One region of the Sporosarcina sp. USHLN248 genome, then DNA from elsewhere that is predicted to be linked to it. Evidence: predicted binding sites of a transcription regulator. Region 1 holds the regulator's gene; the other holds the start of a gene.
The links. Region 1 encodes NrdR, which represses ribonucleotide reductase genes. Its sites were predicted from a motif close to AACACNATATATNGTGTT; they were not measured.
Positions count from the first base shown of each region.

Region 2: the regulator NrdR is predicted to act here: its motif matches at 8,426-8,443, upstream of WFH04_RS06135 (vitamin B12-dependent ribonucleotide reductase).

Region 1 is NZ_JBBCZC010000014.1:23,543-33,168, forward strand. It holds gene thrS (threonine--tRNA ligase) at 1-76, opposite strand, end outside; T-box leader at 126-357, opposite strand; gene dnaI (primosomal protein DnaI) at 428-1,372, opposite strand; gene WFH04_RS07535 (replication initiation and membrane attachment family protein) at 1,372-2,724, opposite strand; gene nrdR (transcriptional regulator NrdR) at 2,755-3,213, opposite strand; gene WFH04_RS07545 (glyceraldehyde-3-phosphate dehydrogenase) at 3,416-4,438, opposite strand; gene coaE (dephospho-CoA kinase) at 4,550-5,146, opposite strand; gene mutM (bifunctional DNA-formamidopyrimidine glycosylase/DNA-(apurinic or apyrimidinic site) lyase) at 5,160-6,032, opposite strand; gene polA (DNA polymerase I) at 6,042-8,666, opposite strand; gene WFH04_RS07565 (YkuS family protein) at 8,871-9,107, shown strand; gene hflC (protease modulator HflC) at 9,161-9,626, opposite strand, start outside.
Region 2 is NZ_JBBCZC010000011.1:594-10,219, reverse strand. It holds gene WFH04_RS06175 (SpoIIIAC/SpoIIIAD family protein) at 1-330, opposite strand, end outside; gene WFH04_RS06170 (SpoIIIAC/SpoIIIAD family protein) at 309-518, opposite strand; gene efp (elongation factor P) at 773-1,330, opposite strand; gene WFH04_RS06160 (M24 family metallopeptidase) at 1,352-2,410, opposite strand; gene aroQ (type II 3-dehydroquinate dehydratase) at 2,407-2,853, opposite strand; gene WFH04_RS06150 (hypothetical protein) at 2,916-3,341, opposite strand; gene WFH04_RS06145 (DUF1385 domain-containing protein) at 3,535-4,518, shown strand; gene WFH04_RS06140 (serine hydrolase domain-containing protein) at 4,648-5,688, opposite strand; gene WFH04_RS06135 (vitamin B12-dependent ribonucleotide reductase) at 5,817-8,384, opposite strand; gene WFH04_RS06130 (lipoate--protein ligase family protein) at 8,566-9,402, opposite strand.

The sequences.
Region 1 (9,626 bases):
CTTCCTCAGTTGTAGCGCCTTTCGGAAACTCTTTTACCGCTCCATCTGGAAATTTCAGTTCGATATTTTCTGACATAACAAACACTCCTTATCATTTTTTTGCAAACAAAAAAGCCCCATCCCAATAAAGGGACGAAGCTATAGCTCGCGGTTCCACCCTTCTTCCTTCTATCCGGGGCTACCGGAAAGACGAAGCTCGATACGGCTAACGGGCCGGGTCCGTCATCAGCTACTTCAATGTTCACTGATGCTGCTCCAAGGTGGTAAATCGATGATCCTTCCTGCAGGGCTTCCAGCCATTGTCCCCACTCTCTGTACGGTTGATCAACCGATTGTTGTCCTTTTCAATGCATTTTATTTTTAGATAATTAATAACCATTATTATAAATAGGAAGAAGCGAAATTGCAAGTGGTACCTTTTACAATATTATTGGGTCCGCCGGTTTTTGCCTTTCAATTGGATTGGACGGCTTATTGTCTTGATTCGCTCCATAATGCGCCCCGCTTTGACGACTTCCTTTTCTCCACGCTGCGTATAGGATAAATGGTGCTGCAATTCATCATAATTGAAGTTTGACGTGAAAAACGTCGGCAGTTTTTCAGACATGCGATATTGCAATATCGTTCCTAAAACTTCATCCCTTGCCCATGCAGACATCGTTTCCGCACCAAAATCGTCCAACATAAGCACTTTTGCTTTCTTTACAAAATCAATTTTCTCATTCAGCGTCTGGTCTTGGATCGATTGCTTCATCTCCCTTAAAAACTCAGGAATGTAAACAACTACTGTCCGTATTTGACGATGTGCCAATTCGTTAGCCAACGCACCAATAATATAAGATTTCCCTGTTCCAAAAGGACCGTGTATATATAAGCCTCGTTCAGGTAAACTGCCATCTTCGCCAATTGCGCTCAAAAACTGAGCACAAGCTTCCACGACTAATACGCGGCTCGGATCATGTTCGAGGTCAATATCATGAAGCCGCGCTTCCATTACGTCTTTCGGCATATACATGCTATCGATCATGTTTGTGACGTTACGCTTTTCTTCGTCGATCAATTTGTTCGGACATTTTACATAATCAAGATCAATATAACCGCGGGAAAGCACTAATTTCGGTTCAAAACCTTTCATGACATTGATGCACCCTTCAATATTCGGACATTGGTCGCAATGATGCGAAGCGGTTGCATATTCATATAATTTACCAAGACTTTTATCGACAACTGTTTTGTCAATCTCTTGGGAATGGTCTAAAATGAATTCCTGCACTCCCGGAGATTCCATTACTTCATTGCGAAGTTCTTCATATCTTGCGGTTAAAGAAGATGCATTTATTACACGTTTCAAAGTGTTGCCGATCGGTTCCATTATGATTTCACCCCGCTTTTCATCGCTTCTAATTTTTCAAGCAGCTGCTTGCGTTTTTCGTCAATGGACGGATCTGAATCAGAAGCAGGTTGTTGATCTTTTTCTTCATTGTAAAACCATTCCGGAACCTTTTCCTCTCTTGAAGGCTTCCGAGAAGTTGTTTTTTTGCTTCCTTCGTTTTGCCATTTTAAATATTGGTCATGCTCTTTTCTTGAAATTTCCATCGCTTGTTTTGCAGTCATAATCTTTTTGTTTTTCCAATGCGATGCAATTCTTTCCGCATAGTTTTTCGTAATTTTACCGTCATTGCGAATGATGACATAATGCAACAGCACATTTACGACTCCAACTGGAAAGCCATGGACTGTGACGAGTCGTTCCGCAAGTTCAACATCCACTGGAAGCGGTTCATTGCCCGTGTAATCCCTTAGCATTTCACGCGGTGGAGTATTTTCTAAGTAATGAATGAATTTATCCTCACGCGTTTTCGGCTCTTCTAGAGGTATCATGCGTTCTTTCGAAAACACTTTTTCAAGTTTTGGCGCTGATTTGGATATATTCATCTTATAATAATCGACTGCTGCCTTTCGAACTCTATCTTCTGGAAGCAAGTTGTTTTCATCCAAAGCCATCATAATAACCTTCTGCATATCGATTGGCGTCAATGAATAAAGAAATGCCAATTTCTCGACCAATTCTTTCGATAGCATGGCGAGCGACGCTTTAGGCACCATTTGCTCCGATAATCCCGAACACATCAGTTGATAATCAAAATCAGAATGAGCAAAAGGAATACCGTTGGATTCGATTCTTCCTTTAATCGCCCCGGTATCCTCCAAATCTTCTGAAACTCCATATCTTATCGGCTTATATACATCCAAGAAGGTTCTCGATACTTCCTCATAACCTTCATCTATTCTGTTGTCATCCAAAAAACGGGCACGTAAATTCCGGTATGCTTGCTCTCCAATTTTACTGAAAAGGAATGTGGACAATAGTGGATCATCCAAAAATGTTTTTGCATCCAAAGGCGGCAGAAGCTCGTAAAGGAAAGTTCGGTCATTCACTTCCCTTTTGCAATATGTCCGCAGTAGCCCTATTGCCTCTAAAGATATCCTAGCTTCAAAAATACGACCCAATGGCATTGTAAGCAAATTCATCAAATAATAATGATTATGCTCTGCATCTTGGTCTCCTTCTGCATCTGACCAAAGGGACATGAATAGGCTCATCGCATCTGGACCGATCAAAGGTTGATAAAATAATGTCAGGAGTTGCCGGTCATAGTCCGAAAACGGTTGTGCCAACTTGATTCTGAAGATGTCAATCGGTTGCAGCTCCTCATATAGCATGCGATCCGGCCGCCTCCTTTTTCCTACAATTTATGATTTCTTGTTTTGCAAGTTCTTCAATTCTTCGATGAAAACGTTAATATCTTTGTATTGGCGATATACCGATGCAAATCGGACGTACGCCACTTCATCTACATCTGCTAATTTTTCCATGACCATTTCACCAACATCTTCTGATTTGATCTCCACAATGCCCGCGCTTCGCAATTCTTTTTCGATCAGATAGACGATTTTATGGAGCGCCTCCAAATCGACTGGTCGTTTTTCGCACGCGCGGATGAGACCTCTTAAAAGTTTTTCACCGTTGAACTCTTCACGTGTACCGTCCTTTTTCACAACAACGAGTGGCATTTCCTCGACTTTTTCAAATGTAGTGAAACGAAAAGCACATTTTTCACATTCCCGGCGTCTTCTAATTGATCGATTTTCTTCCGCGGGCCTGGAATCGATGACCCGGGTGCCATTATAATGACAAGCTGGACATATCATTTTTTGTTCCCCCGCATTTTCGTATAGTATATTGATTATAACAGAATTCTGTCGAAACTGGAGAGTTCCAATGGAATTTTGGCAGAGATTGCGAATAACGATTTTCTTTTCGAGCAATTACATAGACGATAAAAAAGCCATACACCTCTCAATTGTGAGAAGTATATGGCTTTTCGCCGGTTCTATTACGGTTTTTAATCACTTACGCATTGACCTTAGCAGTTAACGCTTCAGCCACTTTTTTAGTCAAGCCCACAACACGTGCGGAATAGCCCCACTCATTGTCATACCAAGCAAGCACTTTCACTTTTCGGTCGCCCATAACGATTGTTGAAAGACCATCAATCGTTGCGGATTCTGTCGTCGTGTTGAAGTCGATCGATACTAACGGCTCTGTCGTAAAGCGAAGGATGCCGGATAATTCATTTGCTGCCGCTTGTTTGAAAGCGTCGTTCACCGCTTCCACAGTTACGTCCTTTTTCAAGTCGACAACGAGATCGACTAAAGAAACGTTCGGTGTTGGAACACGAAGCGCCATGCCATGAATTTTACCTTCCAGTTCAGGCAATACGAGAGAAAGAGCTTTCGCAGCACCTGTAGATGTCGGTATGATCGATTGCGCACATGCACGAGCACGGCGAAGATCCTTATGAGGATTATCCAAGTTCTTTTGGTCATTTGTATAAGCATGCACAGTTGTCATTAAACCATTTTCGATGCCGAATGTATCATTCAATACTTTCGCAACTGGCGCAAGGCAGTTCGTCGTGCAGCTCGCATTCGAGATGACATCATGCTGATCGATGTCTAATTTATCATCATTAACGCCCAAAACGATTGTTACATCCTCGTTTTTGCCCGGAGCAGTTAAAATGACTTTTTTCGCGCCAGCATCCAAATGCAACGCTGCTTTATCGCGTGCATTGAAGACGCCTGTCGCTTCAACAACGATATCAACGCCTAATTCTTTCCAAGGAAGCTTGGATGGATCGCGTTCAGCTATCAATTTCACCCGTTTGCCATTAATGACAAGCGCATCTTCCTCCGCAACGACTTCACCGTCAAAAGCTCCATGAATTGTGTCATACTTAATCAAATGAGCAAGCGTTTCAGATGGATAAGACGCATTCACCGCTACAACATTCAAGCTGTCCTCCATAATCATTTGTCGGAAGACCATGCGTCCGATTCGGCCAAACCCGTTTATGGCAATTGAAGTTGTCATGAATAAATCCTCCTGATGATGTTATACTTTTTATCGTTAATCCGATAATTAGTATAACATATTTTAATTGGACGCATAGTGTTTGTGAACAGATTAACAATGTTCTATTTTTCAGAATTGCGCTTGCCATTCTATTAAAATTTGATCCAATTGCTTTTCCGTTTCTTTTAATGTGCCGTCATTATAAATAACCGCATCAGCCCCGCTTTCCTTTTCAGCAATAGGCAGTTGCGAATGAATGCGATCATCAGCCTCTTCTTCAGTGAGATGATTCCTCGCCATCAGCCTTTCCTTCTGCACTTTTGGACTTGCCGAGACGACAAGGATTTTGTCGACAAAATGCTGAAGCTTGCTTTCAAATAATAGCGGGATATCCATGATGACTATCTGCGCTCCCTTGCCAAGCCATTCATCCTTTTGGCGGAGCATCTCTTTTCTTACTGCAGGGTGCATAATCCGATTGAGCTTTTGACGCTCTGTTTCATCCCCAAAAATCCTTGCGCCGATCCATTCACGATTCATTGTGCCATCTTCCCGTAACGCGCCCTCTCCAAAAGCTTCCGATATTTCCTTTAACACAGGGCTACCCGGCTCTACTATTTCACGCGAAATGACATCAGCATCGACAATCGGAAAGCCTTTTGCCCTTAACATGTTCGCAACCGTGCTTTTTCCTGTTGCGATACTGCCCGTCAATCCTATAATCATTGACATACGCTCCTCATCTCTGGCAAGAAGGGCAATAGACGGATGTTCTGCCTGCGATTTTCAAGCTTTTCGTCTCTTTTCCGCAAACGGTGCACACTTTCTTACCGTACATTTTCAAACGATCTTGCATTGTGCCTGCTTGTCCATTTATATTGCGATAATCTGAAATAGAACTCCCACCGGCATGAATGCTTTCTTGTAAAATATCGACGATGACTTTAAATAATTCTCTTTTCCTCTTTTCGCTCACTCGATCGGTTGTCCGGTTAGGATGGATTTTCATTTTGAAAAGGGCTTCCGTTGCGTAAATATTGCCGCAGCCGGAGATGACATGGCCATCCATAATAACTTCTTTAATCGGTTTACGGGCAAATTTCGGAGTACTCGCCATAGCGATAAAATGCTCTATCGCATCTTCTTCAAAAGGCTCTGGCGCCATTTTCAATAAAGGCGGGTAGTCACCTTCTTGACGCAGCAGGCGCAACTCACCGAAGCGACGTATATCGGAATACACTAAGAGTCCACCGTCAGCCATTTCAAAGATGACATGCATATGGTTCCTAAACTTCTTCTCTGTAACATCGTCTAAAGTGTCTACAACGAACCAAGCTCCCGTCATCCCTAAATGGCTAACCAACAAATGCGCCTCGCCTTCTTTTACGAGATGGAAATAAATGTACTTACTCCTTCTTGTAACGTCCATAATCGTTGCACCAGCCATTTCGGCAATAAAATCTTCCAATGTAATTCCTTTAACGATCGCTTCTTTTCCTAATTCTTTTGATGCTTTCACAACTTCAGAGACTGTCACTTTTGCAACAGTCCTTCCTGATGAAGCCGGTGACAGCTCCCGCACGACACCTTCCACTTCAGGTAATTCAGGCATACTCATTCCTCACTTCGTTTCATACCAAGATTTCCCGAAAGCCCATTCCACTTTAAGAGGAACATCTAATTTTATTGCGGATTCCATAACTTCCGGTACGATTTCTTGTAATTTCTCTATCTCATGCTCTGGCGCTTCGAAAATTAATTCATCATGCACTTGCAACAGCATGCGCGTCTCTAATTTTTCTTCCTTCAAACGTTTATCCATATCGATCATCGCTTTTTTAATAATATCAGCGGCGGTGCCTTGAATTGGCGTGTTCATCGCTGTCCTTTCGGCAAAGCTCCGTAAATTGAAATTAGAGCTCACAATATCTGGCAAATACCTTCTTCGATTCATCATTGTCGTTACATAGCCTTTCATTTTTGCATCTGCGACGATGTCTTCCATATATTGCTTAACACTTGGGAACGACGCCAAATACGTGTCGATGAATTTCCCGGCTTCTTTCCTTGTAATATTTAAGCTTTGCGACAAGCCATAGTCACTTATGCCGTAAACAATGCCAAAATTGACAGCTTTTGCTGTCCTTCTCATGTCCGAGGATACGCCATCCTTATCGACGCCAAATACATCCATCGCTGTTTTCGTATGAATATCGGCATCTTCCCGGAATGCAGCGATCATTTTTTCATCTTGAGAAATATGTGCCAACACACGCAACTCAATTTGGGAATAATCGGCTGCGAACATGAGCCAGCCCGGTTCTGAAGGGACGAATGCCGCTCGAATTTTGCGTCCTTCCTCTAAACGGATCGGGATATTTTGCAAGTTCGGGTTAATGGAGCTTAGTCTCCCTGTTTGCGTAAGCGCTTGTTGGAACCGTGTATGGATTTTTCCATCTTCATGGATTTCTTTTGTCAGTCCTTCAATATAAGTCGAATTCAATTTACCTAATTGGCGATATGTCAAAATATAGCTAATAATTTCATGTTCACTTTCCAACTTCTCAAGCACATCGGCTGCTGTTGAATAACCTGTCTTCGTTTTCTTAATTGGTGTCAAGCCGATTTTTTCAAATAAAATCTCTCCCAATTGCTTCGGTGAATTAATATTGAAAGGCTGTCCTGCCATCTCATAAATAATGGATTCCAATTCTGACAGCCTTGCGGACAGCTCAACCCCGATTTGCTGCAGCGTCTCGAGATCTGTCTTCACACCGGTAGATTCCATTTGGCCTAACACTTTCGCTAAAGGCAATTCTAATTCATAATATAAATCAAATTGTTCGTTCTCCTTTAGCTTTTTCTCAACCGCGTCTTTCAACTTCCAAACAGCTTCCGCTTTTCGACCTGCATGTTCTGCAACCGTCTGCTCATCAGGAACTGATTTTTTAGCCCCTTTGCCGTATATCACTTCATCCGATTGAACATTCGTATAGCCGAAATCTTTCACCATAGAAGCAACATCCGTATATGTTGCAGAAGGATTTCCAATATAGGCGCCAAGCAGCAGATCAAAATCGATGCCTTCCAATTTTATGCCATATCTAAATAATGAGGCATATAAAGCTTTTGAATCGGAAGCATATTTCTTTTTCTTGCCATCCTCCAAATAAGCTTTCAATTGGTCTGAATTGCGAACATGTTCAAATGGAATATAGTACGTCTTTTCACCATCAGAAAGACTTAAACCCATAAGATCTGCATCTAAATAATTCACATCTGCCATTTCGATATGAATCGCCATTTCATCTTTAAACTCGATCGTTGAAGGATCTTCGATAAGTTGTATTGTAATTTCTTCCATCAGAACTCCCGCTTCTTCCGGAGCCATTTTTTCCAATAATGTCTTGAACTTCAAATCTTGATAAATCGCCTTCACTTGCTCTTCATTTGGCCCATCATATTGCAGTTCGTCAAGGGAAATAGTGAGAGGTGCGTTTTGTTCAATTGTTGCGAGCTCTTTGCTCATGAATGCTTGTTCTTCATTTTCGGTCAAATTTTCTTTTAATTTTTTGCCCGACACTTTATCAAGTGAAGCATAAACATTTTCAACCGAACCAAATTCCTTCAACAATTTTAACGCTGTCTTCTCCCCAACTCCAGGAACACCCGGAATATTATCGGATGCATCACCCATTAAACCTTTCATATCAATGATTTGAAAAGGTTCAATTCCGTATTTCTCCATAACGTGTGCAGGTGTGTACTTTTCAATATCCGTTATTCCTTTGCGTGTAATATACACAGTAGTATGATTGCTTGATAGTTGCGTTAAATCTTTATCTCCTGAAATGACAATCACTTCATCGCCTTTTTCATTACCGATTTTGCTTAACGTTCCGATAATATCATCCGCTTCATATTGATCCAATTCATACTGCGGAATTTGATACGCATCTAACAGCTTGCGCAAATAGGGAAACTGCTCTGAAAGCTCCGGTGGCGTCTTTTGACGTCCGCCTTTGTATTCTCCATACGTTTTATGGCGAAACGTCGTTTTTCCAGCATCCCATGCGACAAGCATATGTGTCGGATTCTCTTCTGATAAAATATTTTGCAGCATCATTGTAAAACCATACACCGCATTCGTATGAATACCGCTATCATTTGTTAATAGCGGCAATGCGAAGAACGCCCGGTATGCCAAGCTATTCCCATCTAACAGCACTATTTTTTTCTTTGCCAATCTCCACCACTCCCTTATTTTACAAGGCTTTAAAAACCATTTTTCAAATGTTGATCTTAGTTTATCTTACCATGTTGGCGATCATAAATAAAAAAGTACGATACATTTGTTCGAGTATATTTTCAGGCGTTCATAATTTTTATCATAGGGGGAACTGTAAGATAGAACTTTCAATTACTTTACGAAAGGAGGAAAAGTATATTGGTGAAGATTGCTGTGGAACAGCCTTATGAAGACGTTATGGCAGCGCTAAGTGCAAAAGGTTATGAAGTAAAAATGTTTCATTCAGACGAACAGGTTTCCGGATACGACATCGGAGTCGTCCGTTCCATCAATGAGGGAAATACTCATGAGTTCGATTTCCCTGTCGTTTCTATGAAAGGCATGTCAGTTGAAGATGCCGTTGAAGCCGTTGAAAAGAAAGTAAATCTTTTGCAATAAATACAAACAGAACCTATGGCAATTCTACAGCCATAGGTTCTGCCTTTTTCTGTTTACTCAAAATAGCCCGTTAGAATTTTTGCGTATGGAGAATCTGCTGGCAAGATGATCATCGTGTCTTCCCCAATTGTTTTTGAATAGGATTGCAGCGTACGATATAAATTGTAAAACTCAGGGTCTTTCGAAAAAGCATTATTGTATATTTTCGCCGCTTCAGACTCTCCTTCTGCATGAATGAGCGCAGCTTCTTTTTTAGCAGTCGCTAGCATTTCTTGCACTTCACGGTCCGTTTCAGCTTCAATTCGCTGCTTCTCGGCATCCCCTTCCGATAAATATGCTTGTGCAGTTGATTCACGTTCTGAAATCATTCGCGTATAAATGGAATGTTCATTCTCTTCTGGAAGGTCGATGCGTTTCATACGCACGTCAATCACTTCAATACCGAAGTTTCCTTCTTGAAGGAATCCATTCACTTTTTCTGTTACAACATCGTTCAAGTTGCCGCGGGAAGAACTTTCG
Region 2 (9,626 bases), on a different contig from region 1:
AGCAATTTTAATTGCTAACCGTGCAACTGCAGCAATTGATCCATAACCCGCTTCTGCAATGTGGCCAGCGATCATTTCTGATAAATAGAATAGAAATACGCTGCCGATCAGTAGTTGTGGATACGGCTTTGGAAAAGGCGCAAATAGTTGCATGAAGGTTTTGCCGAAAGGAAGTACGATTGTTACAGTCATATAAGCGAGAAAGAAGAAAAAAACAGCAGCGTATAACATAGGATGCAAATTTTTCGACGCAAAGGAGATAAGCAGCAGCACAAGATAGATGACAATAAGATGAAAAAGTGTAAGCATCAGAACGCCAAAGATAGCCACTGAAAGAATTCCGTAATTTCCGTGAAGAAAATCCTTAAGAAGCGGAGCATCTCAGCGGCAATATAAATATAGGCAATAAAGAAAAGAAAAAACGAAAACTCCTTTTTCCCCGTCGATTCGAAAAACACATGTAGAAAACCAATTACTAACCCGATGCCAGCAATTCTCAATAGATCACTCAATTCCAATTCGGGTGCCTCCTCCATGTCACAATCTATGTATCTATCCGAAATAATATACAAACACAGGGCTTATTTATAATTGTTTATTTCGTAATGTAGAATCTACATGAGATATTGGTTTACTAAGCCCGGTTATTGTGAAAGCAGTATTGTAGTAATGCTAAAGAATGAACAAAAGCTACTGGTTTCAACCAATAGAAAAAAAGCACACTTTGCAATCCCTATTCGGGCTACAAAATGTGCTCATAAGCATGTTCATATTAAGCTCTTGATACGTATTCGCCTTCTTCAGTATTAATGATCAGTTTATCGCCTACATTAACAAAGAATGGCACTTGAACGACAAGCCCAGTTTCCATTTTAGCTGGTTTTGAACCGCCACTCGCAGTATCTCCTTTAATACCTGGCTCTGTTTCAGCAACTTCCAAGACGACTGTCGCAGGAAGCTCTACACCTAATACTTCGGACTTGAAAGAAATGATGTGTACTTCCATATTTTCTTTCAAATATTTTAATTCCTCTTCAATTTGAGTTGAAGGTAATTCGATTTGCTCGTATGTTTCATTGTCCATGAATACATGATCATCGCCATTAGCATACAAGTATTGCATGCGGCGGTTGTCGATTTGCGCTTTTTCGACTTTCTCGCCCGCACGGAACGTTTTTTCATTTACATTTCCCGTGCGAAGATTACGCAGTTTGGAACGGACGAACGCCGCTCCTTTCCCTGGTTTAACGTGTTGGAAATCAATGACACGCCAAATATCGCCTTCAAATTCAATCGTAAGACCTGTTTTAAAATCGTTTACTGAAATCATGCTGTTTCCTCCGTTTAATCCTTATAGGATAATTAATTCTTTTGGTGAATGGGTGAGTCTTGCGTTGCCATCTTCCGTAATTAGGATGTCGTCTTCGATACGGACACCGCCAATGCCGGGTAAGTAAATGCCTGGTTCAACCGTAACGGCCATATTCGGTTCCAATACAGTTTCTGAACGGAATGACAAAGCAGGTCCTTCATGAACTTCAAGACCGATCCCATGACCAGTTGAATGCCCAAACGCTTCACCGTAGCCCTTTGACTTAATATAGTCACGAGCAATTGCATCTGCCTCTATACCAGTCATACCCGGTTTGATCTGTTCTAAAGCCAATTGTTGGGCAGCTCTGGTCACTTCGTATATTTCTTTTAACTTTTCAGAAGGCTCACCTACTGCAACCGTTCGTGTAATATCCGAAATATAACCATTGTAAAGCGCTCCATAGTCGAGTGTCACAAGTTCGCCAGATTGGATTACTTTATCGGAGGCAACGCCATGCGGCAAAGCGCCCCGCTCTCCCGAAGCGACGATAATGTCAAAGGAAGATGAAGTCGCTCCCAATTTACGCATATACATTTCCAGTTCATTTGAAACTTCGAGCTCTGTCACACCCGGTTTAATAAACGTGCAAATATGTGTAAACGCATCATCTGCAATTTTCGCAGCGTGCTTTAACACTTCAATTTCTTCCGGTGTCTTAATGAGACGAATCTTTTCAATAATGCCAGCTACCGCTTTCAATTCTGCTGACACTTTTTCCTTGTACATTTCATACAAGCCGTAGGAAACATGATCTTTCTCAAAGCCAAGTGTGCTGATTTTCATGGCCTCCACTTGTTTGGCAACTTCCTCGATGATCGTCTTTTCATGTTGAACGATTTTGAAACCTTTCACTTGGTCTGCTGCCTGCTCAGTATAGCGAAAATCTGTAATGAAAACTGCATCATTTTCAGAAATGATTGCAACGCCGGAGCTACCTGTGAAACCTGTAATATATCGGCGATTATAAGGATTTGTCACTAATAATGCATCAAGCCCTAACTCTTTTAACGCTTCACGTAATTTTGTCAGTTTCATAGCTTTACCCCATTTCTTCTGAGAAGGAAAGCTTGGAGTGCAAGTTCATATCCACCAGTGCCGAAGCCGGACATTTGTCCAATGCAAACCGGCGCGATAACGGATGTTTGTCTGAACGGTTCACGACTATGTATATTTGAAATATGGACTTCGATAACGGGCACATCCACTGCAGCGACGGCGTCTCGCAATGCAATGCTGTAATGTGTAAACGCCCCCGGGTTGAAGATAATGCCATCGAACTTCTCATCGGCTGCTTCATGAATTTTATCAATCAATTCACCTTCGATATTTGATTGAAAAAACGCGAGATCAACAAGCCGTTCAGATGCGATGTCTATTAGATGCTGCTCAACATCCGCCAATGTTTCTACTCCATAGATTCCTACTTCCCTTTTTCCAAGCCGATTCAAATTTGGTCCATTCAGAACAAGCAATTTCACCACCACACCATTCCCCTCACCATTTTCTTTCCCATTTTATCATATAGTACCGTTGCCGCAACCTATTTCTGTTGATCTGCAGAAAGTTTCTTCATATAAACGGCTGTTCCGATTATAAAAAGACTGACGATCGCATTAATTGAAAAAAAGGGGATTGAAAATGCTTTAATTCCTTCTTTCAAAGTATGTGGCATTCCAATTGTCCAGTCAACCGCCGCTGTAATAATAAGGCTAATTGCAATTGCAGTCACCATTGGCGGTATTGCTGTAGTCCATTTTGAAATCGCATAAAAAACAAAACATACAACGAAGAGTACGAGAAATAATAATGCCCATTTTCCATACTCATTCATCCACCCTTTTCCAGTCCAAAATTTCAACCATCCAATAGGGGACCAATGTATAAAATTGAAAAAGTGCAAGAACTTTAAGGAGATTGTTGTGAAAATAGCTGCAAATAAAGCTGTTAAAAACATTGTTTTATTCAATATATATCCCTCCTGCTGAAAGTGTCGGGAAATTCATGTTTTTTTAAACCTAATGGGTGGAGGAATGCCTGTTTTTTTTGTACAATAGATGGATAAAGAAACGACAAGATCGTTTTGCAAGACTGCAATTTTTTGACAGGCGATCTTATAATAAAATATTTTTTATTAAACTAGCGAAGGTGTTGATTGATGGATGAGTAAAAAACAGCAGCCACCTGCTTATGGAGGGCAAGCGTTAATTGAAGGCGTCATGTTCGGCAGCCGTAATCATACTGTGACGGCCATTAGAAGAAAAGATGATTCCCTTGATTATTATTATGTACCTAAAGAACATAAACCTGTCACTTCCAAGTTAAAAAAAATACCTTTCGTACGAGGGGTTGTAGCATTAATTGAATCCGCTGGAATTGGCTCAAAGCATTTGACGTTCGCCAGCGAAAGATATGATATCATGCCAGGCGAGGAAGAAGAGCAAGTCTCTGAGGAACCTTCAAAACTTTCAATGATTATTGGCGTTGCAGCAGTTGGAGTGCTATCATTCCTATTCGGTAAGTTCGCTTTTACATTAGTGCCCGTCTTTTTAGCACAAGCATTGGAATTTATGGCACCTGGCAAAACAGCCCAAATTCTGTTGGAAAGCTTCTTCAAGTTACTCTTGTTGCTCTCCTACATTTCGTTAATATCTATGACACCGCTCATTAAACGTGTTTTTAAATATCATGGAGCAGAGCATAAAGTGATCAACGCTTATGAAAATGGCTTGCCCTTAACTGTCGAAAACGTTCAGGCGCAATCAAGATTACATTACCGTTGTGGAAGCAGTTTCCTCCTGTTTACTGTTATTGTAGGTATGTTCATTTATTTCTTAGTACCTGCTGACCCATTCTGGCTTCGAATTGTGAATCGTATCTTGCTCATCCCAGTTGTGATCGGTGTGTCTTTTGAAGTTCTTCAATTTACAAATAGCTTACGCAATATTCCGGTATTAAAGTATTTAGGCTATCCTGGATTATGGCTACAGTTATTGACGACAAAAGAGCCCGAAGACAAGCAAGTCGAAGTGGCAATCGCCTCCTTCAATAAACTGCTTGAAATTGAAGAGGTAGGTATTGAAAACGTTGAAATTTTGAAAGCTGCAGATAACGCAGCCACTCAAACAACTGTATCAGTGAATTAATAAGCCATGATGAAAACGCTCGGGTGAATACTTTTCCGAGCGTTTTCTTTTTCGAACGCTTGCCTTAGAACGTTCGACGATACGAAGCCGTACTTGCTTACGCAATGCATCAATAAATCTTTTATTATTTTAATCGCTTGCAGCAAGCTTATTTAAACTTGAAACAATTAAACTGCCAAATTTATGGATATCATCAATATAATTAAAAGTAGAAAGATCATTTGTATACAAACGATTGTACATTCTAACAGCGACTGCATTGTATTGCGGTATGACTAAACAAGAACATCCAGACGCCCCTAAAATTTGATAAGATCCTTTCGGAATATGAGCCCCCAACTCATTATATGGATAACGTACCTCACCGTCTTTAACCCACCAGAACGAACCGAATTTCGGTAGATCATTCGGCCAAGCAACCGGGCTTTGTATCGATGTCACACGATCAAAAACTTTTCCCGGAAGCACTTGCTTTCCGCGAACTTTTCCTTTATTTAGGTGCAAATTACCCCAAAATGCCAATTCCCTTGCATTTACATATAAATTTCTTTCATCCCCTCTATTTGAACCAATTCGTAATGTAGCGTGATGATCGGGCGAATGAATATCACATACTAATCGATTGTCTCCTTCTGTGACCCAACTAGTACTCGTCCAATTTAGTGGCTTGAATACTCTTTCGGTAAGCAATTCACTTACACTTTTGCCAGTAGCTTTGTATAAAATTTTTGCAATTATGTCTGGATTTTTCCCCTTCCCCTCGATATTTGTTCCTAACTCAAATAGTCGACGCACCTCTTTATTGGCAAATTTCAACCCCGAAGAACGGGACAATAAATGTCTTATTGTCGTCTCACCAAGAAGATCTTGATCATATTCAAGCAAATAATCGCATATTTTATCATCTAAACTTAAATATCCTTCTTGAGCGGCGATGGAGATCGCTAAACTGATATAAGTTACACGAACAGAATAAACATTAAATCGTGATAAACTATCAATTTTCCTCGCTTCATTCCCAAAATGATGATAGCCAGAATACCATTCATGAACAATTTTATCGTCTTTCATAATGAGTAGAGCAGCTCCAGAGGAAGACTTTTCTTGTTTTATTTTTTCTGTATATGAATTGAGTTCTTGAAAAATGTCACCTTTCCTAATTCCCATCATCCCATTTCTTCCCCTTCATAATTTCTTTTTATTCTTAATTTATCATAATAAAAAACGGTATCCAAACTAGAAATTACTTCAGTTTGGATACCGTTTGAGCAACCTTCAAGGTGCTGTATGTTTTATTCTTATAATCCGCATTTCAGTTGAGCATTACAATTTGTACAAGTATTGCACCCACCGATTTCTTTCACAGTACCCTGCCTACAAACGGGGCAAGTGTTGCCGACTTCAGATCCGATCGTTACGTTTGTTGAACGGAGATCTTGAATTGTATCAATTAAGACGACTTTCCGTTGTTCGATGAACTCTTCCGTCATCTCTGTTTCAGGCTCCATCGTATTCTCTTCAGCTTTCAGTGTAAGGACTTGGGAGTCACGGCTGCCGTCAACATAGACAGTTCCGCCTTTCGCTCCACCTTTATATAAACGCTCATAGACGCTTTCGACCTGTTTTACTGAATAGCCACGCGGAGCATTTACGGTTTTCGAAATGGAGCTGTCAATCCATCGCTGAATAATACATTGTACGTCTGCATGGGCTTCTGGAGATAAACTCATAGAAGAGACGAACCAATCCGGCAATTGATCTGGATCAGCTTGAGGATTACTTTCCAAGTACTCCTCTACAATACCGGCTTTCACTTCAATGAATTTACCAAGACGTCCGCTTCGATAATAGGTGAATGAAAAATACGGTTCAAGTCCAGTGCTGACTCCAACCATCGTACCAGTCGAGCCAGTCGGCGCCACTGTAAGTAGGTGAGAGTTGCGAATACCGTGTTCCAAAATGGCAGTGCGGATATCTTCAGGCATCCGCTTCATATAGCCAGTGTTAATGAATGCTTGTCTTAAAGCAGCGGTTTCCTCATCCGTTTTACCAATCAAGAATGGGAAGCTACCTTTTTCTTTTGCTAGTTCGATTGATTCCCGATAGGCAGTTGTTGCTATCGTTTCGAACACTTTATCAACGAGCTCATTGCCTTCTTTGGAGCCATATTCCTTCTCACAATAAATGAGTAAATCCGCAAGGCCCATGACGCCTAAACCGATCCGTCTTTCACCAAGTGCCTGTACTTTATTTTCCTCAAGGAAGTACGGTGTCGAATCGATAACATTGTCTTGCATTCTTACCCCTACGCGAACCGTTTCTTTCAGCTTTTCGTAATTGACCGTTTTCATCTCTTTGTTTGCGAACTCCGCAAGATTCACTGCCGCCAAGTTACATACTGAATAAGGCGCTAATGGCTGTTCGCCGCAAGGATTTGTTGCAACAACCTTTTGGCCATATGCTTTCGCATTCGTTTCATTGTTTGCATTGTCAATAAAGAAAATACCTGGTTCAGCTGAATAAGTAGCGCAAATATTAATAAGATCCCATAAAGCGCGCGCTTTTATTTTTCGGTAAACACGGACTTCATAGCCCATCTTTTCCCATTCACGAACATCTCCAACGTTATGCCACTCTTCGTTATAAAAAGCCATTTCTTCAGGTGTATACTTTTCAACTGCTGGAAAACGCAGTTCATAATCACCATCTTCTTCAACAGCTTTCATGAATTCATCCGTCAATGTTACGGAAATATTCGCACCTGTTAAGAATTCCGGATTATGGACAGAATACGTTCCGCCATCTCGCAATTTCATTTCCGCATCTCGCAAAATTGCTTCGTTGAAACCGCCCATGCCAGGGATTGATCTGTAATTCAAAATCCCTTGATACATCGCTTCTTCTTGCGCAGTAAGCGGCGTAAACTTAAGTTTTTCGTTGGCAAGTTTTTGGATAAGCTCTTCATCCGTATTTTCAAGAAGATAGCGAAGAATTCTCGGATTTTGCATTTTCGAGATGATAAATTCGCAAATATCAGGATGCCAATCAGCTAACATGATCATTTGTGCTCCGCGGCGGCTGCCCCCTTGTTCCACAAGGTGTGTCAGCTTAGCAATATCGTCAAGCCATGATACTGACCCCGATGACTTTCCATTTACACCACGCGCAAGTGTGTTCCGCGGTCTCAATGTTGAACCGTTCGTTCCGACACCGCCTCCGCGGCTCATAATTTCCATCACTTGTTTGCGGTGATCGGAAATGCCTTCACGAGAATCGGGAACGAATGGCATCACATAGCAATTGAAGAACGTCACTTCAGTTTCCGAACCTGCGCCATAAAGGACACGACCTGCCGGAATGAAATTCAATTTTGCCAATTGCTCATAAAAACGCTCGAACGATTCTTGCCGTTTTTCTTCCGTCTTTTCAGCGGCAGCTAAACCAGTAGCATTCCGCTTTGCGATTTGCTCATAAAACACTTCTAACGGCTTCTCAATGACGTCTAATGATCTTCTGACAACACCCTTTTCTTGCTCTTCCGGATCATCGATTGAAGAACGGTATGCTTCTTCAATCCAAATGTCCGCTTTGCCACTCGCTTTATCGATTGCTTTAACGTATCCTAATCCCCTCGCTGGAAATTTCGGATCTTCTTTTACGGTTAAGACGACAAAATCGCCTACTTTTAGCGTCTTCTTTTCAGTGTCCTTAAATGAATATCGATCAATCATCACGAGACGGGACACTCCGCTATGTGTAATCTTCATGTTATCTGTGATGGGATGCACTTGCGGAAACTCCTTTATATCCGCATTCAATTGCTGCTTGTCCAATGATGGTGTTTGCTCGTTTGAAACAATAACCATTCTCGCATCCTCCTTATTTATTTCAAGATAAATTCTTACCAAACACAACATGTTGTATTATGTACATTACCTAATCTACTACATATTGAAACTTCATTCAACTGTATCCGTTTTTACAGATTTTGACGAATGCCGCGATTATCCGATTTCGCATGAAAAAATAGATCGAAAGTGCTAACCTTTATTTTTTAAATGTCCAGTCTTTATTTGCATATTTACTTTCTTCAATTTCTTTAACAATTGCCTCTTGCTCTGCTGTCAATTCCATTGGAGAAAGCTCGATCTCCAACGCCTGTTCGAAACCTTTCGAGAATGCCGAAATACACTCTTCTATCGAAACTTCACGCTCAACAAGTCGATCGATTGCTACAGCTTTTTGGGGCAAGTTCATTCTCATTCGTTCTCGGGCTTCTGCAGAATCAAACTTGAATAAAGATATCAATTTGTCTTCATCCAAGCTTAATAAAATAGCGCCGTGCTGCAAGATGACACCTTTTTGACGTGTCTGTGCACTGCCAGCTACTTTTTTCCCTTCAACGACAAGTTCATACCAGCTTGGTGCATCAAAACAAACAGCACTTTTAGGTTTTTTTAATCGATCAGCTTGCTCTTTGGAAGCCGGCACTGAAAATTCTGCTTGTAGCCCTAAGTTTTGAAAGCCTTTCAGCAGTCCCCCTGAAATGACTCGGTAGGCTTCTGTCACCGTTTCCGGCATATCAGGATATGCTTCGGAGACTATGACACTATAAGTCAGTTCATCCTCGTGCAACACTCCTCTTCCTCCCGTTGGTCGCCGCACGAATCCTAAACCATGTTCTTTCACGGATGACATATCAATCTCTTTGTCAACACTTTGGAAATAACCGATCGATAGCGTAGCTGGCTCCCATTCATAAAATCTTAGAACAGGGCCTATTTCACCTTTACTATGCCAATCCAATAGCGCTTCATCAAGCGCCATATTGTATGAAGGCGAACGTTTTCCCGAATTAATAAAGTGCCAAATCCTTTTCGTCATTACGATTCCCCCTTCCATAACAGCCGATAAAGAATAACATAGTTTTCATAGTACCATAATTCCAAACGCGCAATAAGTATTGACTTTTTCTCTTTCATTCTGATTGCCTACTTATCAGTATCAAAAAGAAACCCTGCTCTTTTCCTAACATGTGAAACCTACTTATCAGTTACGAGCAATCAGTATTTTGCATGAAAACACACATCATTCTCATTGAAGAACGT